Regions from separate parts of the Streptomyces sp. NBC_00271 genome, predicted to be linked through region 2. Evidence: riboswitches for the same ligand, from Rfam matches in the RefSeq annotation. Region 2 holds a riboswitch; each other region holds the start of a gene.
The links. A riboswitch is a leader RNA that binds a small molecule or an ion and turns the genes downstream of it on or off. The one in region 2 is predicted to bind cyclic di-AMP.
Positions count from the first base shown of each region.

Region 1 (9,951 bases), 7.2 Mb from region 2:
GGCGGCCCCCGCTTCGTACGTCCGGCGCTGTCCGTACGGACGCAGGAGCGGCGCGGCACCGAATGGCGTTTCGAGTCGTACGAGGCCGACAGTGACGAACTGCGGCTGCGCTTCGCGGACGGCGGGCTCGGCGTCACCCTGCACTACCGGATGCGCGGCGACGTCGTCGAGCGCTGGGTGACCCTGGCCAACGAAGGACCTTCCCTGGAGCTGCTGCGCGCGGACTCCGCGACCTGGACGCTGCCCGAGCGCGACGGTTGGCGCCTCTCCCAGCTGCACGGGCGGTGGGCGGCCGAGTCCCGGCTCGCCCGCTCCCCCCTCACCTACGGTGAGAAGGTCATCGGCAGCCGTCGCGGGCACACCGGGCACCAGCACCTGCCGTGGGTCGCGCTGGACAGCGGGGCGAGCGAGGAGAGCGGCGAGGTCTACGGGTGCGCGCTGGGCTGGTCGGGCTCGTGGCGGATCTGCGTGGCCCAACTCCCCGACGCGCGCGTGCAGATCTCCGGCGGCGCGGGATACGACGACTCCGGACTGTTGCGTCTGGAGCCGGGGGAGTCGTTCACCACCCCCGTCTTCGCGGGGCTGTGGAGCGACGGCGGCTTCGGCGCGGCGAGCCGGACGTGGCACACCTACCAGCGGGCGTACGTGATCCCGGACGCGGACCAGGACCGGCCGGTGCTCTTCAACTCCTGGGAGGCCACCCACTTCGACATCTCCGAGGAGCGGCAGCGGGAGCTGGCCCGGCGGGCCGCGGAGATGGGCGTCGAGCTGTTCGTCGTCGACGACGGCTGGTTCGGGGCGCGGACGAGCGACCGCGCCGGGCTCGGCGACTGGACCCCCAACCCGGAGCGCTTCCCGCAGGGACTGAAGCCGCTCGCCGACGACGTGCACGCGCTCGGCATGCAGTTCGGGATCTGGGTCGAGCCGGAGATGGTCAATCCGGACAGTGAGCTGTACCGCGCGCACCCCGACTGGGTGCAGTTCCAGCCGGGGCGGACCAGGACGGAGTTCCGCAACCAGCTCGTACTCAATCTCGCCCGCCCGGATGTCCAGGAGTACCTGTGGGAGCAGCTCGACGGTCTGCTCTCGAGCGCCCCGATCGACTATGTGAAGTGGGACTTCAACCGCTGCTTCACGGACGCCGGTTGGCCCGGTGAGCCGTACCCGCAGAAGCTGTGGGTCGAGCACGTGGAGGCCCTGTACGGGCTCCTGGACCGGCTGCGGGCCGAGCATCCCGGGGTAGCCTTCGAGTCCTGCTCGGGCGGTGGCGGCCGGATCGACCTCGGCGTCATGGCACGCACGGACCAGGTGTGGACCTCCGACAACACCGACCCGCTCGACCGGCTCGCCATCCAGCACGGCTTCAGCCAGATCCACCCGGCCCGGATCATGGCCGCCTGGGTCACGGACAGTCCGAACGCGCAGCTCAACGGTCGGATCAGCTCGCTGCGCTTCCGGTTCGTGAGCGCCATGGCCGGGGTGCTGGGGGTCGGCGGTGACCTGGCCGACTGGAGCGAGGCGGAGCTCGTCGAGGCGCGGGAGTGGGTGGACCTCTACAAGGAGATCCGGCCGGTCGTGCAGCGCGGCGACCTCTACCGGCTGCGGCCTCCGGAGGGCGGGCTGAGCGCCGTGCAGTACGTCCGCGGCGACGAGACCGTCGTCCTCGCCCTGCTCCAGGCGCAGCATCACGGCGAGCCGGTCGCCCCGCTCCGGTTGCGTGGGCTCGATCCGAGCGCCGCGTACGAATGCCGCGAAACGGGTGAAGTGCACCGAGGTGCGGTGCTGTTGCATCACGGGTTGCGGACGGGGCTGCGCGGGGACTTCGATGCGGCAGTTATCCGACTGCGTCGCATGTGAGCGTTCTGTCCCTATTGATGCCTTAATTCCAACTGGCCCTGGAATAAAAGACCGTGGTGTGACGTGCGTGAGCAGCGTCATATTCGTGACGATGCGTTGCCGGCCCGCTTTCTCGATCCGCCCGAATTTCCGGGCGGATTGAGGGGCGGGGGAGATCATTGTCCACGGAGGGTGACCGGAATTCCGGCATGGATCAAGAATGGCACGCGCACAGAAAAGCGACATGGTTGGCGATGCGCCCCCATGTCGCTTACGTTCGCCCTCAATCCGGACGGACGCCCAATCCTGCCGCCGCCCGGTATCCGCACACCCACCGGTAACCGGCAGGAGCGGGGGACCCACAGGTACCACGCCTGTTCCGGTCTCCGGAACGGCTAGGGGTATAGCCGCGCAGCCGCGTGGCCGGGCATCTCCAGCCCGCACCCGACAGCTCACCTCGCAGGCGCCGGAGAGGAATTCTTCATGCCCGCGAAGGGTAAGCACCGCCGACCCAAGTCCCAGCGTTTCTCCCGCTCGATCGCCGTGGCCGGAACCGGTGGCGCCGCCCTCGCGCTGCCGCTGATGGGGGCCGCCGGTGCCCATGCCGTGACGCCGACGGCCGCGGTTTCGTCCACTGCGGAAAAGACCGCGACGATTTCCGGCGCGACGGTTTCCGAAAAGACCGCGACGGTTTCCGAAAGGACCGCGACGGTTTCGGAAGAGACCGCGTCGACCTCCACGGCCTCGACGAAGACCTATTCGGTGAAGGCCGGCGACTGGCTCTCCAAGATCGCCGAGCGGCAGCACCTCCGCGGCGGCTGGCAGAAGCTCTACTCCGACAACCGTCAGGTCATCGGCAGCGACCCCTCGATGATCCACCCCGGCCTGAAGCTCACGATCGGCGTGAGGGCCGCGTCGACCGACGACACCAAGCCGTCGACCAAGCCGTCCACGCAGTCGTCCGCCAAGACGTCCACGCGATCGTCGGCGCAGTCGGCCGCCGGATCGTCCGGCGCGGCGGACGCGCCCAAGACCCAGGCCGCCACCACCCGGGCCACCGGCACCGCCACCCACACCGGTTACACCCTGCCGGTCGGGGGCGCCACCATCGGCACCGGCTACAAGGTCGCCGGCAGCATGTGGTCCAGCGGCTACCACACCGGCGTGGACTTCGTGGTCCCGACCGGCACCACCATCAAGGCCATTGCCGCCGGTACCGTCGTATCGGCCGGCTGGGGCGGCGCGTACGGCAACCAGGTCGTCATCCAGCACGCCGACGGCCGGTACTCGCAGTACGCTCACCTGTCCGCCCTGTCCGTCTCGGCGGGCCAGACCATGACCAATGGCCAGCAGATCGGCCTCTCCGGCGCGACCGGCAACGTCACCGGTCCGCACCTGCACTTCGAGATCCGCACCACCCCGAACTACGGCTCGGACATGGACCCGGTCGCGTACCTTCGCTCGCACGGTGTCGCCGTCGGCTGACGTCCGCCGCGCCTCTCACATCTTCGAGGGCCGGACCCCGCGATCGCGGGGTCCGGCCCTCGGCTTTTCTCCACGCGTCCCGGCGTGGTCCTTTCATGATCGGCACATTGCGGTCTTGTGGCACCGGCGAACGAGGTCTCGACACGGTGCGAGAGTGGCTCCACAGTGATCTCCGTAAGCGCTTTCTATGTCTTCGGCGGCGGCACCGCGGCCGTCGTCGCCACCGCAAGGAGCACGCCATCGTGAGACCTCGAAGACTCGGCGTCGTCACCGCCGCCGCGCTGCTGGCCGGTCTGGTCGCCGCGCCCTCGCACGCCACCGAACGGCATCCGCCGCCGCGCCGGATCGTGGAGAACCTGGACCGCGGCCTGGTCGCCGTCCCCTCGGGCAAGGGCACCTTCCTGAGCTGGCGGTTACTCGGCACGGAGTACGCACTCCCCCAAGTTCTCGGCTCCGCTCGAACAGGGGGTACCCCCACCGGGGACGCGATCGCGTTCAACGTGTACAAGGGCGGACGGCGGCTCAACCAGGCGCCGGTCACCCGGTCGACCACGTACCAGGACGACACCCGGGGCACCGGCACCTACACCGTGCGTGCCGTCGTCAACGGCCGTGAGCGGAAACCGAGTTCGGCGGCGCTCGACTTCGTGCGGGGTTACGCCGAGGTTCCGCTGGCCGCCGCCGACGGATACACCGTGCAACACGCCTGGCCCGGCGACCTCGACGGCGACGGACGCTACGAACTCGTCGTCAGCCGGCTCGCGCAGACCCGCGACAAGCCCGACCTCCTGGAGGCGTACACGCTCACCGGCGCGCGGCTGTGGCGCGTCGACCTCGGCCCGGGCTCGTACACCCAGGTCGGCGGGAACGGCGCCAACGATCCCGCGCCCGCCGCGATCAGCGGCTCGACGCCGATCGGCGGCTACCGCAACGACGACAACGTCACCGTGTACGACCTCGACCGCGACGGCAAGGCCGAGGTGCTGGTGCACACGGCCGACGGGACCACCTTCGCGGACGGCGCGAAGGTGACCGCCGACTCGCCCGCCGACCAGTTCATTTCGGTGATCGACGGGAAGACGGGCAGCGAGCGCACCCGGCAGCCCGTGCCCGACGACCTCGTCGCCGACGGCCCCTCCGGCGGACACTTCGGCATCGCGTACCTCGACGGCGTACATCCCAGCCTCGTCACGAAGTTGGTCACCCGGGTCGGCGCCAAACGCGGAGCCTTCCGGATCCTCTTCCAGACCTGGGACTTCAACGGCACGGATCTGAACCGGCGTTGGAAGTACGTCGTCCCGGTCGGCAGCGGCGCCACCAGCTTCCACCAGATCCGGACCGTCGACGTCGACCAGGACGGCAAGGACGAGATCGCCGACGGCAACTACGTCGTGGGCAGCGACGGCACGCTGCGCTATGTCGTCGACGGTGCCGGACACGGCGACCGTTTCGACATCGCCGACCTCGACCCCGACCGGCCCGGCCTGGAGGGCTTCGCGATCCAGCAGTCCGAACTGGGCGTCGTATCGAGGTTCCCCTGGTACTACTACGACGCCGACACCGGGCAGCGCCTGGTGACCGGCGAGCACCCGGCCGACCCGACGAGCGAATCCGACCTCGACGTCGGCCGGGGCAGCGCCGCCGACATCGACCCCGGCCACCCCGGCTACGAGTACTGGACCTCCACCGCCGACGTCACCCGCCCCGGCGCGGGCGTCTTCAACGTCCAGGACGGAAAGGTCTCCACGACCACGCCCAGCGTCAACTTCCGTATCTGGTGGGACGGCGACAAGGGCGCCGAACTCCTCGACTCCACGCATGTCGACAAGTGGGACCCGAAGGCCGAGACCAGCACGCGCCTCTTCGACCCGGACGGTGTCGTCTCCGGCGCCCGCAACGCGACCCCCTTCTACGGCGACCTCCTCGGCGACTGGCGCGAGGAGATCCTCGCCGAGACCGGCGACCACACCGCGCTGCGCCTGTACACCACCACCGAACCGACGAAGACCCGCATCTACACGCTCGCCCAGAACCCCGGCTACCGCCTCGGCTGGACCGTGCGCGGCTATCTCCAGTCGACGTACACGGACTACTACCTGGGCACCGAGACCCGGCGGGTGCCGAAACCTGCCATCACCACCACCGCTCGCACGGAAGGAACCTCATGACCACCCGCAGAGCCTTCGCGACCCTCGCCGCCGGTGCCGCGCTGTCGACGCTCGCCCCGGCCACCACCGCGAGCGCCTCGCCGCGCCACCGCCGCGGCCGACTCATCGCCCACGACGGCTTCCGCCGCGGTCTCGGCCAGTGGGTCACCGAACTGCAGGACGGCGGCACGGTCACCGCCTCGCACGGCGTCCTGGAGATCGACGTACCGAGCGGTGCGACGGTCTGGTTCAAGCAGCGGCTCGAAGGGCCCTACGTCATCGAGTACACCGCCACACCGGTCTCCGAGGGCGGCCTCAACGACCGGGTCTCCGACCTCAACAACTTCTGGAACGCCATCGACGTCCGCTCCCCGGACGACCTCTTCGCCACACCCCGGGGCGGCGCCCTGGCCGAATACGACTACCTGAAGACGTACTACGTCGGATACGGCGCCAACACCAACACGACCACGCGGCTGCGCCGGTACGTGGGGGAGCCGGGCGTCCGCCCGCTCGTCTACGACTACACGGAGCCGCTGCTCACGGCCAACGAGCCGAACCGTGTCCGGATCGTCTCGGACGGTTCCACGGTCCGCTGGTGGAACAACGGACGGCTCGTTTTCGACTACGGCGACCCGGAGCCGTACGCGAGCGGGCACTTCGCGTTCCGGACCACATGGAGCCACTTCCGGATCGAGGGCTTCCGGGTGTGGCGGCTGTTCAACCACTCCTGACAGGGCCTTATTCCGGGTTCGGTCACACTTTACGAGTGGCTTATCTCACCACCCGTCAACCCCTTCCTACGGTCGCGTAGCTCACATCGAAAGGTGAATCATGGGCCGATGTGGCAGACGATTCGAAGAGTGACAACAGATCAGTGATCGGGTCGTACGTGGCGGTGGGGGACAGCTTCACCGAAGGCGTCGGCGACCCCGGCCCCGACGGGGCCTTCGTCGGGTGGGCCGACCGGTTCGCCGTGCTCCTCGCCGACCGGCGGCCCGAGGGCGACTTCACCTACACCAACCTCGCCGTACGCGGAAAGCTGCTCGACCAGATCGTCGAGGACCAGCTCCGGGGCGCCAAGGAACTCGCCCCCGACCTGGTCTCCTTCTGCGCGGGCGGCAACGACATCATCCGGCCAGGCACCGACCCCGACGAGGTCGCCGAGCGCTTCGAGCGCGCGGTCGCCGACCTCACCTCCGCCGTCGGCACCGTCTTGGTGACGACCGGCTTCGACACCCGTACCGTCCCCGTGCTGAAGCATCTGCGCGGCAAGATCGCCACGTACAACGGGCACGTGCGGGCCATCGCGGACCGGTACGGCTGTCCGGTCCTCGACCTGTGGTCCCTGAAGACGATCCAGGACCGACGCGCCTGGGACGGCGACCGTTTGCACCTCTCGCCCGAGGGCCACACCCGGGTCGCGCTGCGCGCCGGCCAGGTCCTCGGTCTCGAAGTGCCCGCGGACCCCGACCAGCCCTGGCCTCCGCTGCCGCCCCGCGGCACGCTCGAGGTCCGGCGCGACAACATCCACTGGGCACGCGAGTACCTCGTCCCGTGGATCGGGCGCCGACTGCGCGGGGAGTCCTCCGGCGACCACGTGGCCGCCAAGGGCAGCCTCTCGCCGGACGACATCAAGATGCGGATCGAGTCGGTGGCCTGAACGACGGGTCTCCGACGTGCCGGTGGCTTGGAGGCAGTGGGCGCGGGGGCCGGAGGCGTGATGCGCGGGGCCGTCGTCGGTGTCGGCTTCACCGTGCGTGGGCAGGGAGTCGGTGTCCGTCGTGTCATCGGCGCATCAACGCATTGCCGGCAGCCGGGTGGCGGGACGTGCCGTCCGTCACGGACCCGCATCGGTGGCGTGCCCGCCAGGCGGGCTCGGGCCGAACTTGCCCCCGCGCCTGCGGCCCTCGTGGCGCGGCGGTGTCGTCGCGCGTCGACATGGCGCGGCGGCTGTCGCCGGGTCGGGTCGGCCGTGCCCCGTACACGCCTCCCCGGTGGCTCGGCGGTGGGCGGAGCCGACTCTGGTGGCAGTGATCCGGCGGCCGACGAGGTGAACGGCCCGGGGTGGGCCGGCAGCAGCCGAACCGACCCGCTCGGTGGGCGGTGGAGCGGCGACGGCCGAGCCGAACCGTCCGGGCGCGCGCCCCGGCGTGCGCCTCAGCGCACCGCCGCCGTCAACGCCTCCCGCGCGAGCCCCAGTTCCCGGGCGAGCGCCTCGTCCACCCACTCCTGGGCCCGCGCCCGCGACACCGCTCCCGTGTAGGCGGTCATCTGCACGGCGAGCCCGTCGAGCAGCGCCGTCAGCCGCAGGGCGGCACCCGTGGGATCCGGGCACTCGAACTCGCCAGCCGCCACTCCCTCCGCGATCACCTCGGTGATCGCGGCCTTCCACTGCTTGTCGAGATCACGCGTGACCTCCTGAAGCGCGGGCTCGCGCAGGGCGGCCGCCCAGCCCTCGATCCACAGCCGCCAGCCCTTGGCCTGACCGGTCGGCGCGTACCAGCGCACGGCGGCGCGCAGCCTGCGCAGCGCCGACGTCCGACGGCCGAGCAGCTTGCGCAGATGGGCGAGGTCGTCCTCGGCCGCGTAGGTGAACGCGGCGGCGACCAGCTTCTCCTTGGTGGAGAAGTGGTACAGCACCAACGCGTTGCTCACCCCGAGCACCGAGGCCACGTCGGCGATCCGCACCGCCGCCACGCCCCGCGCCTCGATCTGCTCGATGGCGGCGCGCAGCAACTCCTCGCGCCGTTCCGCCACGCTCAACCGCACCCTCGCCACGCGGTAACCCTAATGCTCGACAGGGTCAGTCGACGAACTGGTAGTCAAACCGGATGCGGCCGTCCTCGTCGAGGACCAGGAACTCCCGGCCACCGCCCGTGGCCCGTCCCTCCCCGGTGTGGAAGGACTCCCAGCGGAACGTGATGACGTCCCGCAGCTGTTGGGCCGGTTCCTGGATCCGGAAGACGTAGGTCCCCGGAGCGACGAATTCGTCGTGGGCGCGGGTCACGCGCGTGTGCAGCTCGTCGTGGCCACGGGCCTCCAGGGCGGCGGTGGTGAAGCCGAGGCCCACCGCGGTGTCCCGCATCTGCTGGGGCGGCCGGAGGACGTGCAGACCGTCCTGAGCCCAGAGTTCGTCCACGGTCTTGCGGCGGATCTCGGGATCGGGCTCGTTCCAGACGCCGATGTAGCGCTCGATCAGGTCCTGCGGGTCGATGGTGGGCATGGATGCTCCCGGTACGAGTCGGACTTCGTGTGGGGAGGGGCGGTCACTCGCGCTCGCGCGCCCTCGCTGCACCGACTCTGCTGTCACCGGCCCCGCGCCTCAATTCCCCAGGAGGAATGACGCGGGGGCCGCGAGACGGGTGCCCGTCAGCGGTACCACCCGAACCGCTCCGCGATCACCGGCAGCCGGTCGGCGACGATGGCGTGCGCCGCGGCCCGTGGTGTCGTCCCGTCGGCCTCCGCGCGGGCCAGCATCCGGTCGATCAGGTCGCGCATGGAACGCCGGGTGTATGCGAACGCCTCGTCCGCGTCCGCGCCGATGTCGCCGAAGAGCGTCCACCACCACCAGGCGTTCGTACCGGAGTTGACCACGACGTCCGGCAGCACGACGACCCCGCGCGCGGCGAGCAGTTCCTCCGCCTCGGGCAGTACGGGCATGTTGGCCGCCTCGACGATCCAGCGGGCGCCGATCTGCCGCTGGTTCTCGGTGTCGATGGCGTACGAGACCGCCGCGGGAACCAGCACCTCCGCGTCCATGGACAGCCAGGCGTCGCCCGGGAGTTCCTGGTCGGCCGGGCGCAGCGCGCCGCGGTCGACCGTCCCGTAGGCGTCCCGCGCCGCGAGCAGCGCGTCGATGTCCAGCCCGTCCGGGTTCGCGATCGTGCCCTTGACGTCCGCGACGGCGACGATGGCCAGGCCCGCGCGGGAGAGGAAGCGGGCCGTGGCTCCGCCCATGGTGCCCAGGCCCTGCACGGCCACGCGCGTCCCCGCGTGTGCCACCCCGGCCCGGTCCAGGGCCGCGAGCACCGACTCGGCGACACCGCAGCCGCCGACCAGTTCGTCGAGCCCGATCCCGTCCACGTCGACCGCGAAGGCGTCCGCGAGCCGCCGACGGGCCGTCGTCTCGTCGTCGAGCAGCGGGTACACGGCCTGGATGGACGAGACGAGCCCCGCCTCCTCGGCGGCCCGGTCGACCAGGTCCTGGGTGAGCCCGAGGTCCTCACCCGTGGTCCAGAAGCTCTCGATGTAGGGGCGCATGGCGCGCAGGTAACGCACCAGCAGGCCGTACGCCGCCGGGTCCTGGGGATCGCAGTCGATGCCGCCCTTGGCGCCGCCCAGCGGGATGTAGCGGCCCTCGGGGTTGTAGTGCAGGGCCTCCTTCATCGTCATCCCGCGGGCGAGCCCGGCGACCTCGTCCAGGGTGCAGCCCGCGCGCATCCGCAGGCCGCCGCTGGAGACGCCCCGGACGAGCCGGTCG
Region 1 is NZ_CP108070.1:9,764,205-9,774,155, forward strand. Features, by position in the region: gene OG798_RS44420 (alpha-galactosidase) at 1-1,857, shown strand, start outside; cyclic di-AMP (ydaO/yuaA leader) riboswitch at 2,159-2,317, shown strand; gene OG798_RS44425 (M23 family metallopeptidase) at 2,320-3,321, shown strand; gene OG798_RS44430 (rhamnogalacturonan lyase family protein) at 3,564-5,489, shown strand; gene OG798_RS44435 (DUF6250 domain-containing protein) at 5,486-6,202, shown strand; gene OG798_RS44440 (SGNH/GDSL hydrolase family protein) at 6,346-7,131, shown strand; gene OG798_RS44445 (TetR/AcrR family transcriptional regulator) at 7,629-8,249, opposite strand; gene OG798_RS44450 (hypothetical protein) at 8,275-8,694, opposite strand; gene OG798_RS44455 (Glu/Leu/Phe/Val dehydrogenase dimerization domain-containing protein) at 8,841-9,951, opposite strand, start outside.
Region 1: it holds a riboswitch for cyclic di-AMP, as region 2 does, so the genes downstream of both, OG798_RS44425 (M23 family metallopeptidase) here and OG798_RS12190 (C40 family peptidase) in region 2, are expected to answer to the same signal.

Region 2 (9,951 bases):
CCGTGCGCAGCCCCGACGACCTGGCGCTCAGCGCCCGCTGCCGGGCCCTGCTCGCCTCCGGCGCGGAGGCCGTCGAGCACTACCGCACCGCCCTCGACCTGCACGCCTTGGGCACCCGTGACTTCGAACGCGCCCGTACGGAGCTGCTGTTCGGCGGTGCGCTACGGCGGCTGCGGCACCGGACGGAGGCCCGTGACCGGCTGCACAGCGCCCTCGAGGCGTTCGAGCACTTCGGTTCGCCGCAGTGCGCGGCGGCGGCGCGGACCGAACTCCGTGTCCTGGGGGAGCCCGTCTCGCCGGTGCGGGGCGCGGACGATCTCGTCGCCCGCCTCACCGCGCAGCAGTTGATGGTCGCGCGCATGGCGGCCGACGGGGCGACCAACCGGGAGATCGCGTCGCGGTTGTTGCTCAGTCCGCGGACCATTGATCATCATCTGCGGGGGGTGTTCGCGCGGTTGGGGATTCGGTCGCGGATCGAGTTGGTGCGGTTGTTGGGGGAGCGGTGAGGGGGCTGTTCTTCGGCTGCGCGCCGGTGGGGGCTGGGCGCGCAGTTCCCCGCGCCCCTGACGGGGCGCTCAGACCCCCTGCGCCGAAATGAAGGCGTTTGCGTCCCAGGTGCCGCCCAGCCGAGAGGCCAGCCACCCAGGCGCCTCCGCACAAAAGTCGGCGACCGGGTAAGCCCCCGCCCCCGCGGGCAGCGCTCCCAGGAGCGGGGCTTCGGCCACAAGGGGCAGGTCCGCGAGGTTGCAGCGCGACGCCAGGTCCGGGGAGTCGGGCCAGCTGCCGATGACGATTCCCGCCAGGTCCAGCCCACGGCGCCGCAGTTCACGAGCCGTCAGCTCGGTGGTGTTCAGGGTGCCGAGGCCCGCTGATGCCACCACCAGCACCGGCGCGTCCAGCAGGCTCGCCGCGTCCGCCAGCGTGCCGCCCTCGTCGTCGAAGCGGACGAGGAGACCGCCCGCTCCCTCGACCAGCACGAGGTCGTGCTCGGTGGCCAGTTCGGCCGCCGCCTTCGCCACCGCGACCGGGCGCACCGGGGGCAGGGAGGCCCGCCGCGCGGCCGTCGCGGGAGCCAACGGCTCCGGATAGCGGGCGAGTTCGAGCGTGGTCACGGCGCCCGCGAGCCGGGCCACCTCGTCGGCGTCCCCACGCTCGTCCGGGCGTACACCCGTCTGCGCCGGCTTGAGTACGGCCACGGAGCGTCCGGCCGCGAGGGCCGTGGCGGCGACGGCGGCCGTCGTGACCGTCTTGCCGACCTCCGTGCCCGTCCCCGTGATCACCAGAACCGCCATGTCATCCCTCCCGTGCCGCCGCGCACACCGCGCGCGCGATCCGTGCCACGTCCGCGTCACCCGTGACGTACGGCGGCATCGTGTAGACGAGGTCGCGGAACGGGCGCAGCCACACGCGCTCGCGCACGGCCGCCGCCGTGGCCGCCAACATGTCGACCTCGTGGTCGAGCTGGACGACGCCGATCGCGCCCAGGACCCGTACGTCCCGGACACCCGGCAGCGAGGACGCCTCCGCGAGACCGTCCCGCAGACCCGCCTCGATCCGCTTGACCTCGGTCTGCCAGTCCTGTCCGAGCAGCAGGTCGATCGAGGCGCAGGCCACCGCGGCGGCCAGCGGATTGCCCATGAAGGTCGGGCCGTGAGCCAGCACCGGGACCTCACCGCGTGAGATGCCCTCGGCCACCCGTGCCGTGCAGAGCGTCGCCGCCATCGTCATGTAGCCGCCGGTCAGCGCCTTGCCGACGCACATCACGTCCGGCGTGATACCGGCGTGCTCCGCCGCGAAGAGAGCACCCGTTCGGCCGAAGCCGGTCGCGATCTCGTCGAGGACGAGAAGCACGTCGTGCGCGTCGCACGCCTCCCGCAGCACCCGCAGATACGCGGGGGAGTGGAACCGCATCCCGCCCGCGCCCTGTACCACCGGCTCCACGATCACCGCGGCGAGCTCGTCGGCGTGCCGCCCGATCAGCTCGCGCAGCTGGTCGGCGTACGACTCCTCGTACGCGACCGGCGGGGCGTCGGCGAACACCTGGCGCTGGAGCACGCCCTGCCACAGCTCGTGCATCCCGCCCTCGGGGTCGCACACCGACATCGGCTGCCAGGTGTCCCCGTGGTAGCCGCCGCGCCAGGTCAGCAGCCGCTGCTTGCCCGGGCGGCCGAGCGAGCGCCAGTGCTGGAGGCACATCTTGACGGCGACCTCGACCGACACCGATCCGGAGTCGGCGAGGAAGACGTGTTCCAGGCCCTCGGGCGTGATGTCGACAAGTCGCTTCGCCAGCCGCACGGCGGGCTCGTGCGTGAGCCCGCCGAACATGACATGGCTCATGCGCTCCAGCTGGTCGCGCGCCGCGTCGTTGAGGACCGGGTGGTTGTAGCCGTGGATGGCCGACCACCAGGACGACATGCCGTCGACCAGCTCGCCCGAGCCGTCCGCCAGCCGCAGGCGTACCCCGCTCGCCGATTCCACGACGAGCGGTTCCTGGCGGCCGGGCATGGGGCCGTACGGGTGCCAGACGTGCCGCCGGTCCAACTCCAGCAGTTCCCGCACGGGCAGCGTGGACGGCTCGGACCGGTCAGGCATTGGGGGCGAGGTCCGTTCCGGCACCCCGGCGGCGTACGGCGACGAGATCCGTACGCGCTTCGGCGGGCTGCTCCTGCTCGGCCTGCACCTTCACGGAACCGCAGACGCCGCCGCCTTCGTGCGAGCCGCACCCACCGCCCTCGTGCGAGCCGCACCCGGCGTCCGCGTGCGAGCCGCACCCGGCCTCGGCGTGCGCACCGCAGCCCGCGCCCGCCGTCACGCGGTGCTCCGGCAGGGTCACCTCGCCCGCGCCCTCCACCTCGAACCCGGCGTCCGCGATCATGTCCAGGTCGGCCTTGCCCGCCTGGCCCTCGCTGGTGAGGTAGTCGCCGAGGAAGATCGAGTTGGCCAGGTTCAGGGCGAGCGGCTGCATGGTGCGGAGGTGGACCTCGCGGCCGCCCGCGATGCGGACCTCCACGTCCGGGCAGACGAAACGGACCATGGCCAGGATGCGCAGGCACCGCTGCGGGGTGAGGTTCCACTCCTTGGCGAGCGGGGTGCCCTCGAAGGGGATCAGGAAGTTCACCGGAACGGAGTCCGGGTCGAGCTCGCGCAGCGAGTAGACGACGTCGACGAGGTCCTCGTCCGACTCGCCCATGCCCGCGATCAGACCCGAGCAGGCGGACAGACCGGCCGCGTGCGCCTTCTGGACCGTGTCCACCCGGTCGGCGTACGTGTGCGTGGTCGTGATGTCCCCGTACGTCCCCTCGGAGGTGTTCAGGTTGTGGTTGTAGGCGTCCGCTCCCGCCTCGCGCAACCGCTCGGCCTGGCCGTCGGAGAGCAGGCCCAGGCAGGCGCACACCTCGACGTTCTCGTTCTGGTCCTTGATCGCCTTGATGGTGTCGGAGACCCGGTCCACGTCACGGTCCGTCGGACCGCGGCCGCTGGCCACCAGGCAGACCCGCTTGGCGCCCCCGGCGAGCCCGGCGGCCGCGGCCTGCGAGGCCTGGTCCGGCTTGAGCCAGGTGTACTTCAGGATGTCGGCCTTGGAGCCGAGGCGCTGCGAGCAGTACGAGCAGTCCTCCGGGCACAGACCGGACTTCAGATTGACCAGATAGTTGAGTTTCACTCGACGGCCGAACCAGTGCCGGCGGACTTTTCCGGCCGCGGCCACCACGTCGAGCACGTCGTCGTCGGACGTGGCCAGCACGGCCAGCGCCTCGTCACGGGTCGGCAGCTCGCGCCGAAGCCCCTTGTCCACCAGCGTGTTCAGCAGGTCCATGAGATCCGATCCTGACGTATGTGAGCCGCTGCGGCCAAGGAGAGTTTGCACAACAGAGACGGTTCGACGTGTGGGTATTGCCACATCATGGGCGCCGCGTCGCCCCGCTAGGGTCTGTGCACTGCCTACAAAACGACCACCTTCATGACCCCCTCACGACCGCTCCCAGGGCCCGGAGGCACCAGCATGGCCGGATCGCCGTTCGCGTGGATCGACGAGCAGGCGCACCAGCGCCGACAGGCCGGACTCGTCCGCACCCTGCGCCCCCGCGCCGCCGACTCACCCCTTCTCGATCTGGCGAGCAACGACTACCTCGGGCTGGCCCACCACCCCGAGATCACGGCGGCCGCCGCCCAGGCCGCGCGCCGCTGGGGCGCCGGTGCGACCGGCTCGCGGCTCGTCTCCGGCACGACCGAACTTCATGGCGAACTCGAGCGCGAGCTCGCGGACTTCTGCGGCTTCGAGTCCGCGCTCGTCTTCTCCTCCGGCTACGCGGCCAATCTCGCCGCCGTGACCACGCTCGCGCCGCACGGCTCGCTGGTCGTCTCGGACGCGGGCAACCACGCCTCCCTCATCGACGGCTGCCGGCTCGCCCGGGGCGCGACCCAGGTCGTCGCGCACGCCGACCCCGACGCCGTGCGCAAGGCGCTGGGCACGCACGAGGGTCCCGCCGTCGCCGTGTCCGACACGGTCTTCTCGGTGGACGGCGACATGGCCCCGCTGGCCGAACTCGCCACTGCCTGCCGCGAGCACGGCGCGGCGCTGCTCGTCGACGACGCGCACGGGCTGGGCGTCCTGGGCGACGGCGGCCGGGGCGCCCCGCAGGCCGCGGGGCTCGCGGGCGCCCCGGACGTGGTCGTGACCGCCACCCTCTCCAAGTCGTTCGGCAGCCAGGGCGGAGCCGTCCTCGGCCCCGCCCCGGTCATCGACCACCTGGTCAACGCGGCGCGCACCTTCATCTTCGACACCGGTCTCGCGCCCGCGGCGGCGGGCGCGGCCCTCGCGGCGCTCAGGCTGCTGCGCCGTGAGCCGGAGCGCGCCGCCCGGGCCCGTGAGGTGGCGACGGCGCTGCACACCCGGCTGACCGCCGAGGGCCTGGAAGCCGTACGACCGGACGCCGCCGTGGTCTCCGTGCGCGCGCCGTCCCCCGAACAGGCCGTGCGGTGGGCCGCCGACTGCCGGGAAGCGGGACTCGCCGTCGGCTGCTTCCGCCCCCCGTCCGTGCCGGACGGCATCTCACGGCTGCGGCTGACCGCCCGCGCGGACCTCACCGACGCGCAGATCGAGCACGCCGTCGGCGTGATCAGTTCAGCCCGGCGACAAAGCCCTCCCAACTGGCGGGAGTGAAGAGCAGGGCGGGGCCCGCCTTGTTCTTGGAATCGCGCACAGCGACCAGTCCGGCCCAGGGTCCTGGGCCGGGTCGGGCCGTCTCGACGCAGTTGTTCATTCCCGTACTGCGGCTGCTGCGCAGCCATCGCACGTCGCGGAGTGAAGTACTGGAACTTACGTACCGAGGCAGTGCAGTCATGGGGGGTGCCTCCTTACGCGCCGTCACCTATCCCGGCGATGTAGTCCAACGAGTCCTCGGGCGAAAGGGCGTGGAACTGAAGGGCGTTGAAGGCCTCGGTGTAGGCCTGAAGGTCTTCTTTCCGTTCGAGGTAGAGGCTACTCGTCAAGTGGTCGAGAACAACCACATCCAGATCAGTTGTGTTCGGAAATGAGAAGATAACGAAAGGCCCGGTGACGCCGATATGGGCTCCCGCGGCGAACGGCAGGACCTGAAGGCGCACTTGAGGCAGGGTGGCGGCCTCCCGCAGACGGTCCAGTTGCCGAGCCATCACCTTCGGTCCGCCGACCTCGCGTCTTAACACGGCCTCGTCGAGGACCGCGGTCAGTTCCAGCGGCGGATTCGAACGCAGGACGTCCTGCCGGGCGAGGCGCACCTCGACGAGCGCGTCGAGCTTGCCGTCCTCCAGGCCGCCGACGGCGACCCGGGTCACCTCCCGTGCGTACTCGGGCGTCTGGAGCAGTCCGGGTACCACCGTGGTCTCCAGCGTGCGCATGCCGCTGGCCTGGGACTCAAGACTGATGAAGTCGCGGTACGTGGGTGGCAGGACCCCGCGGTAGGCGTGCCACCAGTGATGGCGGCCGTTGCCCTCGGAGCCCGCGAGGCCGACCAGGAGTTCCCGTAACTCGGGCTCCGTGACGGCGTAGGCGTCCAACAGGCGCTCCACGTCGGCCGGTTTCACCCCACTGATACCGGTCTCGATCCGGCTCACCTTCGACTGGTGCCAGCCGACGAGACGGGCCGCCTCACCACTGGTGAGACCGGCGACGGCGCGCAGCGCGCGCAGTTCGGCACCGAGCTTGCGGCGGCGCACCGCGGGACCGTGCTGCATGGCCGTACTCCTTACTCCTTCCGAGCCGCCCAAATACGCTCCGTCGTCGTGGAGTTCACCGCATCGAGCGACAGATATATGCATATCTCGGTGGATCGCACCCGTGACCGGCCCAGTGATGGCAGTCTGGCGCGAAGCACCAGTCCGGGACCGTACTCGAACCATCCGCTCCGTGTCGGACTCCGGTCCCGTGGGAAAGGGACGACGTCGCCATGGCAGATCACCAGGAAGCATCCGTCACTCTGCCGAGCGATCCCGCCTCGGTCTCCGCGGCCCGGAATTTCGTCGCCGATGTGCTGGCCGAATGGGGCCTGCCGTGCGACGCCGAAGTCGCGGACACCGTACGCCTGATCGTGTCAGAACTAGCCACCAACGCCGTCCAACATACGTTCGGGCAGTCGCCCACCTTCACGGTGGACGTCCGGCTCGACCGAGACGAACACCTCAGGATCGGCGTCACCGACAGCCATCCGCGCTTTCCCAAACGTCTGCCTGCCGCCGTCCAGCAGGACAATGGACGGGGCATGGTGATCATCCGCTGGCTGACCGCCGAATGCGGCGGCAGACTCGTCGTCCGGCCCACCCGTGAGGGCGGCAAGACGGTCGCCATCGAGCTGCCCTGGACGGTGCCGGCCCAGCCGGTGACGGCCGGCGGCCCACAAGAGCCCTGAGGAGCGGCTCAGTTGTCGTGCTGCGCTGCGAGGCGCCTCGCAGCGGGGCCCGGAAGGCCTCGGCCGCCGGTGCCGAGACGTCCCCGGTCCGGTGGACGACGGAGATCGTACGGCGCGGATCTCCCGGTCCAGCAACAGCGGCCCCACCGGAGCCGCAGGCGGGACCAACCGCCCGCTGCGGCAGGGGTCCAACACCCACGCGCTCGACCCGAAGGCGCCGATCACCTTCCTCAGCCTGCTGCCACGGTTCGTGCCCGAGGGCAACCGGGCGATGAGCGCGCTCACGGTTCTCGGTCGGGTGCTTCTTTCGGAGCCGTCCCCGCGCTGACGACGGCACGGTGCACCAGGCCGGGCAGGAGGCCCCACAGCGCCACACAGACAAGCAGGGTGCCCGCGCCCGAGGCGATCCCGGCGGCGCGTCCCAGCGCGACGTCCACGACGAGCAGCACCGATCCCGTCAGCGCAAGCATCAGCACGCCCATTCCCACCGTGGACAGGACGGAGGAGACCCGCACGATGGTCGGCTTCGCGCCCTGCTGGAACAGCGACCTGTGCAGCGCGGCCGGCGCCGTGAAGAGCGCGGCGGCCGCCACGGCCAGCAGGAGGGTGGTGACGTACGTGGCGCGCTGCACCGTGTCGAGGGACGGGAAGCGTGGGGTGAACGCCAGTGTCAGCAGGAACGCGAAGAGGATCTGCACACCGGTCTGCGTGACGCGCAGTTCCTGGAGCAGCTCGCCGAAGTTTCGATCGGCGCGCTCGAGGGGCGTCTCGTTCCGTTCATCGGGGGAAGGTCGCTCAGCCATGCTGAACGAGTAACCGGTTCGTCCGCTTTTCACGCCCGGGGGGAACCCCGAGGGGGTGCCGGCCGGCGGCACCCCCTCGGGCAGGTCAGCTGACCCGGCCGTACCAGACGCTCTTCGTCCAGATCTTCTGCAGCTTCACGACCTCCCCTGTCTTCGGGGAGTGCCAGATCTTGCCCTTCCCGGCGTAGATGCCGACGTGGTACACGTTCCGGCCCGAGTGGAAGAACACCAGGTCTCCGGCCTTGCGGTGGGACGCGGAGATGTGGTGCGTCTTGTTGTACTGCGCCGCGGCCGTACGAGGCAGCGTCTTGCCCGCCTTCTTGTACGAGTAGAGCGTGAGCCCGGAGCAGTCGAAGCGGCGTGGCCCGGCGGCACCGTACTGGTACGGGGAGCCCTTCTTGGAAGCCGCGACCTGAAGTGCCTTCGTCGCCAACGTGGCCGCTTCGGCGTCGGATGCGACGCCAGGAACCACGAGGCTGCCGCCCACGGCGGCGATGGTGAGCGCCGAGGCCGTACCGGCCCGGGTCCACAGCGACGGGACACGATTGAGCGCAGTCATGCGCAACCCTTCGTCAGCCGCCTGTGAAGGATGACCTGTCGGATTCGGGCTGGCGAAGTAGCCCGGCCGCTTGCGCGGCTTCACCCCAAGGACCGCCCGGATCTCTCCGGCGACCCGTCTTGCTGGGTCCTCCACTCCTGCCGATGCACTTCTGTCGACCGGTCATCCGGGCAGCGGCAGGACTCGGCGTCCGCCCGGACCGCCCCGCCGCTGTGGCGGGGGCTTGTCGTCGGAAGGGATCTTCACGCATAGCAGTCACAAAATCCGAGCGGAACCGGCGATTTGTGGGGTTACTCACCACTCACCCGTTCGGGTGGACGACCCCCTGTTCGGGCGATGTTGGGGACACCGGCGACGCGCCCACCAGCACCGGAGCATCTCATTCCGCCTCCGGGGTACGCGCGTTGTGCAACTTTTTCGGTTCCCCGAAGGGGTGTGTGATTACTCCATCAGGGGGTACGCCATCTGGTCCGTTTGAACCCCGGGCCGGACGCCTCGCCGACGCGGCGCGCACGGCGACCCGGGTGGGGATGTGTCAATTGTCGGCTTCGGGCGGCAGCGTGACGCGGGCCGCCCGCCGCTCACCGTCGAGGACGCGCAGAGCCTGCGCCAGCGTCGGCGCGTGCACCTCGCTCTCGCCGCGCTGGTGCATCAGCGCGAGGGCGTCCCGCAGCTCGGTGGCCTTGGCGACCAGCGCCTGGGCGGCACGCAGCCCGCGATAGGTGTCTCCGGGCCTGGCCGGGTTGATACGGCCCAGCAGGTCGACCACGTCGAGGTAACGGTCGATCAGCTCGGCCTCGGCTCGTGTCAGCGCGGGCAGCGGGGGCAGTTCGGGCACCATCGGCGGATCACCTCGCGTCGGGTGTGGCGTTCTTCGCACCGGGCGCGGTGCGCGAGGTCTTGCGGCTGGGGATGATCCCGTCCACCAGTCCGTACGCCAACGCGGCCTGGGCGTCCAGGATCTTGTCCCGCTCGATGTCGGCGGCGACCTGTTCAGGACTCTGCCCCGTGTGCCGTACGAGCATGTCCTCCAGCAGCCTCCGAGTGCGCATCAACTCCTCGGCCTGGAGGGCCAGATCGCTCGCCTGTCCCTGCACCGGCTCGGGAAGTGACGGCTGGTGGATCAGCACCCGGGCACCCGGCAGCGCGAACCGCTTGCCCGGCGCGCCGCCGGCCAGCAGTACGGCGGCGGCCGACGCGGCCTGCCCCAGGCAGGTGGTCTCCACGTCGCAACTGACGAACTGCATCGTGTCGTAGATCGCCGTCATCGCGCTGAACGAGCCGCCGGGGGAGTTGATGTACAGCGCGATGTCCTGGTCCGGCGCCAGGTATTCGAGGTGCATGAACTGCGCCATCACGTCGTTCGCCGAGGTGTCGTCGATCGGCGTCCCGAGGAACACGATCCGCTCGTCGAGCAGCTTCGAGTACGGATCCAGGGTCCGGTGCCCCATGCTCGTCCGCTCGGTGAACTCGGGCAGGACATGACGGGCGGACGGTTCATTCATGGCACGCGCCTCCTGTGAAGGGTTCTGTAAAAAATGTACAGGACGTACAGAGCGGGGGGAGGGTGCTCGGCTGACAGCGAAAATCCCCGTGCGCCGCCGGTGAAGAGGGTCGCCCGATCGTGCGCACGGTCGTTTTCGGCGGAGCTGAACGAGATCGTCCGCTCTGTGGGGGTGCCGGGGGCCCGGTCTAAGCTGGTGGG
Region 2 is NZ_CP108070.1:2,581,837-2,591,787, reverse strand. Features, by position in the region: gene OG798_RS12235 (helix-turn-helix transcriptional regulator) at 1-506, shown strand, start outside; gene bioD (dethiobiotin synthase) at 576-1,292, opposite strand; gene OG798_RS12225 (adenosylmethionine--8-amino-7-oxononanoate transaminase) at 1,294-2,592, opposite strand; gene bioB (biotin synthase BioB) at 2,585-3,814, opposite strand; gene OG798_RS12215 (8-amino-7-oxononanoate synthase) at 4,001-5,161, shown strand; gene OG798_RS12210 (DUF397 domain-containing protein) at 5,118-5,342, opposite strand; gene OG798_RS12205 (helix-turn-helix domain-containing protein) at 5,356-6,213, opposite strand; gene OG798_RS12200 (ATP-binding protein) at 6,426-6,884, shown strand; gene OG798_RS12195 (DUF6328 family protein) at 7,166-7,687, opposite strand; gene OG798_RS12190 (C40 family peptidase) at 7,773-8,246, opposite strand; cyclic di-AMP (ydaO/yuaA leader) riboswitch at 8,250-8,404, opposite strand; gene OG798_RS12185 (hypothetical protein) at 8,782-9,087, opposite strand; gene OG798_RS12180 (ATP-dependent Clp protease proteolytic subunit) at 9,095-9,751, opposite strand.

Region 3 (9,951 bases), 3.2 Mb from region 2:
CGACGTATCCCGGCGGTCCCACCGGTGGGCCGGCCGACGGTGCACTGCGGCACGCGCACTGGTGGCAGCGGAAGTGGGTGCGCTACGGCGCGCTGATCACCCTGCTCGCGCTCTCCGGCCTCGTCATCCTGGCCCTGGTCCGCCAACAGACCGGCACCGAGGGCTTCCTGGTCGGGCTCGGCCTCGCCGTGCTGCCCGTGCCGCTCCTCGTCGCCGCGTTCCGCTGGCTGGACCGGGTGGAGCCCGGCCCCTGGCGCAATCTGCTCTTCGCCTTCGCGTGGGGCGCCTGCGCGGCGGCGCTGATAGCGATCGTCGCCAACAGTTTCGCGACCAGATGGATAGCGACCGCCACCGCCGACCCGTCCAGCGCCGACACCCTCGGCGCGACCGTCATCGCGCCGATCGTGGAGGAGTCCGCGAAGGCCGCCGCCGTGCTCCTGGTCTTCCTCTTCCGCCGCCGGGACTTCACGGGGATCGTCGACGGGGTCGTCATAGCCGGAGTCACCGCGACCGGCTTCGCCTTCACCGAGAACATCCTCTATCTCGGCACCGCCTTCGGCACGGACCAGCTCAACGGCGACCGCGGCCTGGCCTCCGTCACCGCCGCGACCTTCTTCGTCCGCGTCGTGATGTCGCCCTTCGCGCACCCCCTGTTCACGGTGCTCACCGGCATCGGCTTCGGCATCGCGGCGCTGTCCGCCGAGCGCCAGCATGTGCGCCGCGTCCTGCTGCCCCTGACCGGACTGCTGCTCGCGATGGGCATGCACTCCATGTGGAACGGCTCGTCTAACTTCGGGGAGTACGGCTTCTACGCGGTGTACGGGGCGTTCATGGTGCCCGCGTTCGGTCTGCTCACCTTCCTCGTCATCTGGACCCGGCAGCGGGAGCTGAAGACCGTACGGACCGAACTTCCGGCGTATGCGGCGGCCGGTTGGCTCACCCCGCCCGAGCCGTACGTGCTCGGCTCGATGCGGGCGCGGCGGCTGGCCCGCGAGTACGCCGCCCACCACTTCGGCAGGGCGGCGGCGCGCTCGGTCGCCCAGTACGAGGCGTACGCGACCTCGCTGGCGTTTCTGCGGCACCGGGGGCGCAGTGGCCGCGCCAACGCCGACTTCGTCGTACGGGAGCGGGAGTTGCTGCACGAGCTGTGGCGCCGCCGGGAGATCGCCCGCCCCTCCCTCGCGTACGCGGCCCACACGTCGGCCCCGGCCGTACCGGTGCCGCCGCAGCTACCGCCGCCGTGGCCCGGGTACGGCTACGCGCCGGTGCCCGGCCAGGCGAACCCCGCCGGCGCGCCCCCGTACCCCGCCGGCGCGACGACCCCGTATCCCGCCCCGGCGACGCCGTACCCCGCGTACAACCCCTACCAGTCTTAGCTCTCAGGCGGACGCTTCCGTCAGCCTGGCCACCTCCGCGTCCGTCAGGGTCAGGTCGGCGACCGCCAGCAGGGCCGGCAGCTGCTCGACCGTCCGTGCGGAGGCGATGGGCGCCGCGACCGTCGGCCGGGCGGCGAGCCAGGCGAGGGCGACCGTGGCGACCTCGGCGTCATGGGCCACGGCGACCTCGTCGAGGGCGGCCAGGACGCGGATGCCGCGCTCGGTGTCGAGGTGCTTGCCCGCGCCCGCGGCCCGCGCGGACTCGACCGTCGTACCCGGGCGGTACTTGCCGGTGAGGAAGCCGGACGCGAGCGCGAAGTAGGGGACGGCGGCCAGGCCGGTCCGGGAGGCGACCTCCTGGAGCGGGCCCTCGTAGGTGTCGCGCGAGACGAGGTTGTAGTGCGGCTGGAGGGCGACGTAGCGCGCGAGACCCTCGCGGTCGGAGAACTCCACGGACTCCGCGAGCCGCTCGGCGGAGATGTTGGAGGCGGCGATCTCCCGGACCTTGCCGGCCCGGACCAGTTCGTCCAGCGCGCCGATGATCTCCTCGACCGGCACCGAGGTGTCGTCGAAGTGGGTGTAGTAGAGGTCGATGTAGTCCGTTCCGAGGCGGCGCAGCGAGGCGTCGGCGGCGGCCCTGATGTTCGCCGGGGACAGGCCCTTGTACTCGGGGTGGGTACTGACCTTGGTGGCGAGGACGACATCGGAGCGGTTGCCGCGCGCGGCGAACCACTTGCCGATGACCGTCTCCGACTCACCGCCCTTGTGGCCGGGGACCCACGCGGAGTAGCCGTCGGCGGTGTCGACGAAGTTGCCGCCCCCGGCCGTGTAGGCGTCGAGCACGGCGAAGGACTGCGCCTCGTCGGCGGTCCAGCCGAAGACGTTGCCGCCGAGGGAGAGCGGGAAGACCTCGAGGTCGGAGGAGCCGAGCTTGCGAAGGGAAGTCATGCCTTATTTCAACAGGCGTACCGGATTGCCGTATTCCGCACACGGCCCCTGGGAACGATCAGGGGTTGATGCCCTTGCTCTGCAGCCACGCCATCGGGTCGATCGCGCTGCCGCCGCCCGGGTGAACCTCCAGGTGCAGATGCGGCCCGGTCACGTTGCCGGTCGCGCCCACGCGCCCGATGACGTCGCCGGTGGCCACCTTCTGCCCCACGCTGACGCTGATGGACGACTGGTGGCAGAACCACAGCTCCGTGCCGTCGTCGAGGGTGAGGATGGTGCGGTAGCCGTACGAGCCGGCCCAGCCCGCCTCCGTGATCGTGCCGCTGTGGACGGCCTTGATCAGCGTGCCGGTGGGGGCCGCGAAGTCGAGGCCGGTGTGATAGCCGGAGGACCACATGGAACCGGCGTCACCGAAGCGGGAGGTCAGGGTGTACGAGGAGGTCGGCAGCGAGTAGCTCTTGGCGAGCTCGGCGAGGCGCGCGGCCTCGGCCTTCTGCTTGGCGTCCTCGTCCGCCTTCTTCTTCGCGGCGGCGACCTTGGCCTCGGCGTCGTCCTTCTGCTGGGCGGCCAGCGCGACCGCCTTCTTCGCGGCGGCGGCCTCGGCGGCGTCCTGGGCCGCCTTGTCGATCTGGTCCTGCTGCGACTCGGCCTGCTGGATGATGCGGGCGCGCAGCGCCTCGCCCGCGTCCGTGTTGCCCTGCGCGGCGTCGGCGCTGGTCACACCGGCGCTGGTGAGCGGGGTGGCGGAGCCCTTCGGCGTGCTGGGACCGCCGTCGGATATCAGTGCCTTGGCCGATTCGGTGACCGAGGAGAGGTCGGGCAGCGAGATGGAGACCGGCGGCTTGCCGGGCGCCGCGGTGGCCATGCCGCCCGCGCCGACGGCGGCGATGACGCCGACACCGAGGACCGTGGAGCTGCGGGCGAGTCCCCCGCCGCGCTGCTTGGAGACGCGGTGCCGGCCGCGGAGGGGACGGATGGAATCCTCGGTGGGGTTCCACTCCTCCCAGGGGCCCTCGTCCTTGCCGTAGGCGTAGCCAAAAGTCTGGGTGTCGTTCGGCGGGAACGAAGTGGGCTGGGCGGGCCGGTTGGACGCCACGTGGGCGTGCTCCTTTCCTTCCTTCTCGCCTACCGGGTTAGCTGACGGGTTCGGAGCAGGAAGGTCTCCTACGCGCGTCAACCCACGGTGTCTCCACCGTGAAAGACGCTCGATTCACCCCAAGTTGGTGGTTCCCCGGTTCCCTCGCGGGATTCGGCGCGTGCGCACGGAGCCGACTCTTGTGACGGCTGGGACGACCGCGCTGCGTTATCGAACGTTAATAGACGCGGGTACCGGATTCCAAGCTGTTCGTACTGATCATTAACGACTTTCGGCCAGGACTTACCGCCCACGACCGGCGGAATTCGGGCGAGTTGGCCGCGCTTCCCTACTTGGCGGTTATTTGACGGTGCGTCAGTCGTTATGCGGAGGGGCATCGACCGATCACCCCTCGTGACATCGATCAAGAAAGCCCCTTCCGTGGCTACGGCCGCCGTACGGCGAGCAGGGCCATGTCGTCCGTCAGGGCGCCACCCGTGTGCCGCCGGACCTCCTCCACGAGCGTGGCCAGCAGGGCGTCGGGGCCGGGGAAGGTCCGTCCGGCCAGGCGCGCGGCCGGATCGTAGAAGCGCCCCTGCGCGTCGCGGGCCTCGGACAGTCCGTCCGTGTGGAAGAGGAGCGTGGCCCCGTGCGGGAACTCCGTCTCCTCGGCACGGTCCGGCCAGCTGCCCAACTCGCCCATGCCGAGCGGCAGTGCGGGGTTCGCGGCGGCGAGCGTGACCAGTGTTCCGTCCGCGTGCAGGAGCAGCGGTGGCGGGTGGCCTCGGTTGACGATCCTTACGAGGCCGCCCTCGTGCGTGATCTCCGCGAGGACGGCGGTGGTGAACCCCTCGAAGGCGTCGACGCCCCCGCGCCGGGTGCCCTCGCGGGCCAGCGCCCGCTCCAGCCGCTGCGCGACCGCCTCCGGCGTGGCCTCCTGCTCGGCCGCCTCCCGGAACGCCCCGATGAGCACCGCGACGGCGGCCACCGCGTCCATGCCCTTCCCTCGTACGTCGCCCACCGCCAGCCGTACGCCGTGCGGGGAGTCCTGCACCGCGTACAGGTCGCCGCCGATGAACGCGCCCGCCTGCGCGGCCTCGTAGCGCGCCGCGACGTCGAGGCCGCCGATCCGCTGGTCGGGTTCCGGCAGGACGGCACGCTGGACCGCCTCGGCGATCTGGTGGGCCGAGGCGAGTCGTTCGTCGGTGCGGCGGACGAGGATGTTGATGAGCACGGCCAGCACGCCGACGGTCGCCACGGTGGCGACCTCCGTGAGCGCGTCCACCTTGAAGACGATGCCGAGCCGGATGTGGGTCGTGAGCACCGCGACGAGCGCCGCGACGCCGGTGAGCACGGTGCCGCGCAGCGAGAAGAGCGGGGCGGCCACGAGCGGCGCGGCCGTGAAGAGGGGGCCCGCGGTGAAGGCCATCGGGGTGAAGTAGTCGTAGAACGCGCCGACCAGGATGAGCAGCGCGGGCAGCACCCGGACGAGGCTGCGCGCGCAGGAGATCCGGCACCGGTCCGCGTCGGCCGGGCGGGGCTCCGACTCGTCCCCGAGTCCGGGATCGGGCACGGGGTCCTCGGGCAACCGCCCACCGGACCGGTCGTACGGCTCGTCACACGACTCCTCGCCCGGCTCGCCGTACGGCTCCTCGGCCCACCGCGCGCCTCCTTGCTGCTGCCCCACCCGTCCAGGCTTCCCGGGACGGGGGCGGGGGGCGAGCGGTGAGGGGCCGACCGGGGGACACGTCAGTCCGAGGCCGACCACCGGACGCCGCCCGCTCCGCCGCGCCCGTGGTGGTGCCCGGCCGGGGCGACAACGGTCCCGCCGTCCGGCACGAAGTCATGACCGCCGTGACAGGCCCCGAGGAACAGCGCGCACACGGCGAGCAGCAGCGCGAGCGCCGGCGCGCGCCGGACCAGCCACCGATGACAACTCATAGTGAGCGGAAGACTACAGAAAGTCGGGTCGGCAGGGAAAATCGGGGCGGGACGGCAATCGGGAAATCCGGCGGCAAGAAAACCGGGACGGTGAACGGGAAAAAACCAAGGGCCGGAACTCGTTTCCGAGTTCCGGCCCTTGGCCTTCAGTAGCGGGGACAGGATTTGAACCTGCGACCTCTGGGTTATGAGCCCAGCGAGCTACCGAGCTGCTCCACCCCGCGTCGTTGAAATTAGTGTACGCCATCCGCGGGGCCCGATTCACCAGGCTTTTCGCGGACGACCGCGGGGCCGCCCCTAGCCGGCCGCGAGAAGGTGACGATTGGGCGCCACGGCCCGCTCCTCGAACTCCGGCAGTACGACGACGTCCGCCCCCGCGGCCACGAGCAGACCGTTCCCGTCGGCCTCCGTCACGAACGTGTCGGGCTCGCGCCACGCGGTGACCACCCGCCGTACCCCCGCGTCGAGGATCAGCCGCGCACAGGGCGCGGGCCGGGACGCCCGCCGCGCACACGGCTCCAGGCTGCTGTACACGGTGGCGGAGCGCAGCCGCGGATCCGCGGGATCGATCTTCGCGAGCGCCGCCTCCTCGGCGTGCACGACGGGGTCGTCGCCCTCCCGCGAGTGCCCGCGCGCCAGCTCGGTGCCGTCGGCCGCCACCACCACCGCCCCCACGCTGAACGCCGTCTCCGAGGGCGGGCACAGCGCCGCCAGCTCACAGGCGACGCCCAGCCAGTGCCGGTCCGCGGCGGAGGCGAGGGCGCCTTCCCCGGGTGCGGTGGGGACGTAGCGGACGAGGACGACGTCCCCGACCGGTCGCGTCTCCACCAGCCGCATCCGGCCCGGCGGATATCCCCCGGGCCCGAACAGCCGTGGCGCGTCCGGCTCCCCCACGAAGAGCGGCGCGACGGCGAGCTGCAACTCGTCCGCCAGCCCCTGTGTCATCAGCTGGGTGTGCACGCGCCCCCCGCCCTCGACCATGAGCCGCCGCACCCCGCGGACGTCGTGGAGGTGTTCGAGCAGGACGCGCCAGTCCAGCTCGGCGCCGGTCGGGACCACGTCGACGTCCAGTCCGCGCAGGGCGTCGGTGGCGCGCTCGGCGCCCTTGTCCGTCGTATAGACGACCTTCTCGCCGCCCGTGTGCCAGAACTGGGCGTCCGGGTCGAGGTCGCCGGAACCGCTGACGGTGACCTTGAGCGGGTACTCCGGGCGCCCGGCGGCGACCCGCGCCGCCCGCCGCTCGGCGGAGTTGACCAGCAGTCGGGGATTGTCCGCGCGGATGGTGCCGGCGCCGATCAGGATCGCGTCGCTGGACGCCCGTACCTCGTCGACCCGGTCGAAGTCGGCCGGGCCCGAGAGCAGCAGGCGTTCGGGGCCGGTGTCGTCCAGGAAGCCGTCGAGGGAGACGGCGGCGGACAACAGGACATAGGGGTGGGGCATGGGGCGCACTCTCCAGCTCCGAGCGCAGGGCTCCTAGTGGTTCAAGTTTTAAACAATACCTAGACTGGCGGCATGACGACCCGCTGGCTCTCCCCCGCCGAGCAGCGCGCCTGGCGCGCGTACATCGGCGCCGCCTCGCTCCTGGAGGACACGATCGACCGGCAGCTCCAGGCCGAGACCGGCATGCCCCACCTTTACTACTCCATCCTGGCCATGCTGTCCGAGGCGCCGGACCGGCGGCTGCGGATGACCGACCTCGCCGAGATCCTGAAGATCACCCGCAGTCGGCTGACGTACGGCGTGACCCGGCTGGCGAACGACGGTCTGGTGCGCCGAGAAGGCTGCCACAGCGACAAGCGCACCCAGGTCGCGGTCCTCACGGACGAGGGGATGGCCGTTCTGGAGCGGGCGGCGCCGGGTCACGCGGAGCAGGTCATGACGGCGGTCTTCGACCGGCTGACCCCCGAGCAGGTGGGGCAGCTGGAGGAGATCTGCGGGGCCATCACCCGCGGCATCCAGGGGGAGAATCCCGGGGCCTGCGGGGAAGATCTGCCGTGGCGACGGCGTTCTTCGTGAGTCGGCGACGGCGTTCCTCGTAGTCGGCAACGGCGTTCGTCGTGACCCGTACGACAGCACTCTTAGTGAGCCGTACGACACAGAATCGAGCAAAGTCGTTGCTTGAACTTTAAAGCACCGTGTACTGTCTGTCTCCGAGGCAGTGCTTCAAAACTGAAGCACCACCGGCACAACTCGCACCACACCCGCTGGACCGGAGAGACAACATGCGCGAATTCCCCACCGCCACGGTGCGCACCCGCGTCACTGTGCCCCTGCGCTTCGGCGACGGCTACTCGGTCGACGCGCAGTTGGTCACCTTCCACGGCCTCGTCGACGACAAGGAGCACCTCGCCGTCGTGCTCGGCACGCCCGGCGCGACCCCGCTGGTGCGGCTCCACTCCGAATGCCTGACGGGTGACGTCTTCGGCTCGGCCCGCTGCGACTGCGGCCCGCAGCTGCGCGAGGCGGTGGAGCAGATCGCGGAGCGCGGCGGAGTGCTCCTGTACCTCCGTCAGGAGGGCCGCGGCATCGGCCTCTACAACAAGCTCGACGCGTACGCCCTCCAGGACCAGGGCCTCGACACGTACGCCGCCAACGCCGCCCTCGGCCTGCCCGAGGACGGCCGCGACTACGCCGCGGCGGCCCAGATGCTCCAGGCCCTCGGCATCGACGACCTGGACCTGCTCTCCAACAACCCGGACAAGGCCGAGCAGCTGCGCGACCTCGGCGTCACGGTCTCCCACCGCGTCCCGACGGGCGTCTTCACCACCGCCCACAACGTGCGCTACCTGCGCGCCAAGGTCCTCCAGACCCAGCACACGCTCCCCCTGCCGGAGCTCACGGCGGGCTGAGCCCTCGGGCCCCACGCTCCCCAAGCACACCGAAGCCCCAGGTCAGATTCCCTCTGACCTGGGGCTTTTCGGTAGACCCTGTGGGACTCGAACCCACAACCAATGGATTAAAAGTCCACTGCTCTGCCAATTGAGCTAAGGGTCCACACGCCGGCCCGTATCGATCCCGTGCCGATGCATCCCCGAGCATAGCCGGACGTGGCCGGGACTCCGATCGGGTATCCGCGTCCCGGCCACGCCAACAGCGAACAGCCCTATGGATCAACCGGTTCGGGCGCGTCCTTGCGCGCCGTCACGCGGGCGACCGTGCGGGCGTGGTCGGGGTTGAGGAACCAGTGGCGGGCCGACACCAGCCACCAGGTCGCGGCGAAGCCGAGGACGACGAGGACCGCGACCGGGGCGTAGTTGAAGGTCTCCCAGGTGACCGGCGAGACCTGCGGCAGCATGAACAGCACCGTGATCACGACGACCCAGGCGACCGAGACGACGCCGATCGCGCGCGACCAGCGGCCCAGGTGCCACGGCCCCCGCTCGAACGCCTCCCCCTTGCGCAGCCGCAGCAGCGTCGGGATGACGTACGCGATGTAGAGCCCGATCACGGCGATCGACGTCACGGCCGCGTACGCCGTCACATTGATCAGGTACGGCAGCCCCAGCACGAGCGCGCCCAGTGCCGCCAGCCACACCGCCGCGACCGGCGTGCGGGTGCGCGGGCTCACGGTGTGCCAGACCCGCGAGAACGGCAGCGCCCCGTCGCGCGAAAACGCGTAGATCATGCGGCTGTTGGCGGTGACGGACGCCATCCCGCAGAAGAGCTGCGCGCCGATCACGACCAGGAGCAGGAGTTTGCCCGCCGTCGCCCCCAGCGCGTCGAGCAGGATCTGCGCCGGCGGCGCGCCCGTCGCCGAGCCCAGCTCCTTGTCGTACGACTGGATGGCGAAGGTGAAGCCCAGCAGCAGGACGAATCCGGCGATCCACGAGGTCCAGATCGACTGCACGATGCCCTTCGGGCCCGCCGTCGACGCGTCGTGCGTCTCCTCGGTCATATGGGCGGAGGCGTCGTACCCGGTGAAGGTGTACTGCGCCATCAGCAGGCCGACGAGGACGACGTACACACCGCTGCCCCAGCCGGTGTTGTTCACGAAGTGCGTGAACACGAAGGACGCCGACTGATGGTGGTCCGGCACGAAGGCCAGCGCGCCCACGATCACCCCGACGCCCAGCACGTGCCACCACACGCTGATGTCGTTGAGGAGGGCGACGATCCGGACCCCGAAGGTGTTCAGCAGCCCGTGCAGGACGAGGATCCCGGCGAAGAGCAGGATCGTGCGGCCCGGCGTGATCGTGAAGTCGAACTGCAGGTTCAGGTACGCGCCCAGGAAGGACGCCGCACCGAAGTCGATCCCGGCGGTCACCGCGACCTGCCCGAGGACGTTGAACCACCCCGTGAACCAGGCCCAGGCGGCGGCCGACCTCGCGGGCGCCAGCCGGTGGGCCCAGAAGTACAGCCCCGCCGAGGTCGGATAGGCCGAACAGATCTCGGCCATCGACAGCCCGACGAACAGCGTCATCAGTCCGACCGCGACCCACCCCCAAGTGATCACGGCGGGGCCGCCGGTGTTCATGCCGAACAGATACAGCGTCAGACACCCCGAAAGAACCGAGATGATCGTGAACGAGACCGCGTAGTTGGAGAACGCCGACATGCGGCGGGCGAGAACCTGCGTATAGCCGAGCTGGGCAAGCCGTTCTTCGTCGGACA
Region 3 is NZ_CP108070.1:5,800,205-5,810,155, forward strand. Features, by position in the region: gene OG798_RS26455 (PrsW family intramembrane metalloprotease) at 1-1,376, shown strand, start outside; gene OG798_RS26460 (aldo/keto reductase) at 1,380-2,324, opposite strand; gene OG798_RS26465 (M23 family metallopeptidase) at 2,383-3,420, opposite strand; cyclic di-AMP (ydaO/yuaA leader) riboswitch at 3,432-3,589, opposite strand; gene OG798_RS26470 (PP2C family protein-serine/threonine phosphatase) at 3,845-4,972, opposite strand; gene OG798_RS26475 (hypothetical protein) at 5,149-5,340, opposite strand; tRNA gene OG798_RS26480 (tRNA-Met) at 5,491-5,564, opposite strand; gene OG798_RS26485 (dihydrofolate reductase family protein) at 5,638-6,780, opposite strand; gene OG798_RS26490 (MarR family winged helix-turn-helix transcriptional regulator) at 6,853-7,356, shown strand; gene OG798_RS26495 (GTP cyclohydrolase II) at 7,563-8,189, shown strand; tRNA gene OG798_RS26500 (tRNA-Lys) at 8,262-8,334, opposite strand; gene OG798_RS26505 (amino acid permease) at 8,444-9,951, opposite strand, start outside.
Region 3: it holds a riboswitch for cyclic di-AMP, as region 2 does, so the genes downstream of both, OG798_RS26465 (M23 family metallopeptidase) here and OG798_RS12190 (C40 family peptidase) in region 2, are expected to answer to the same signal.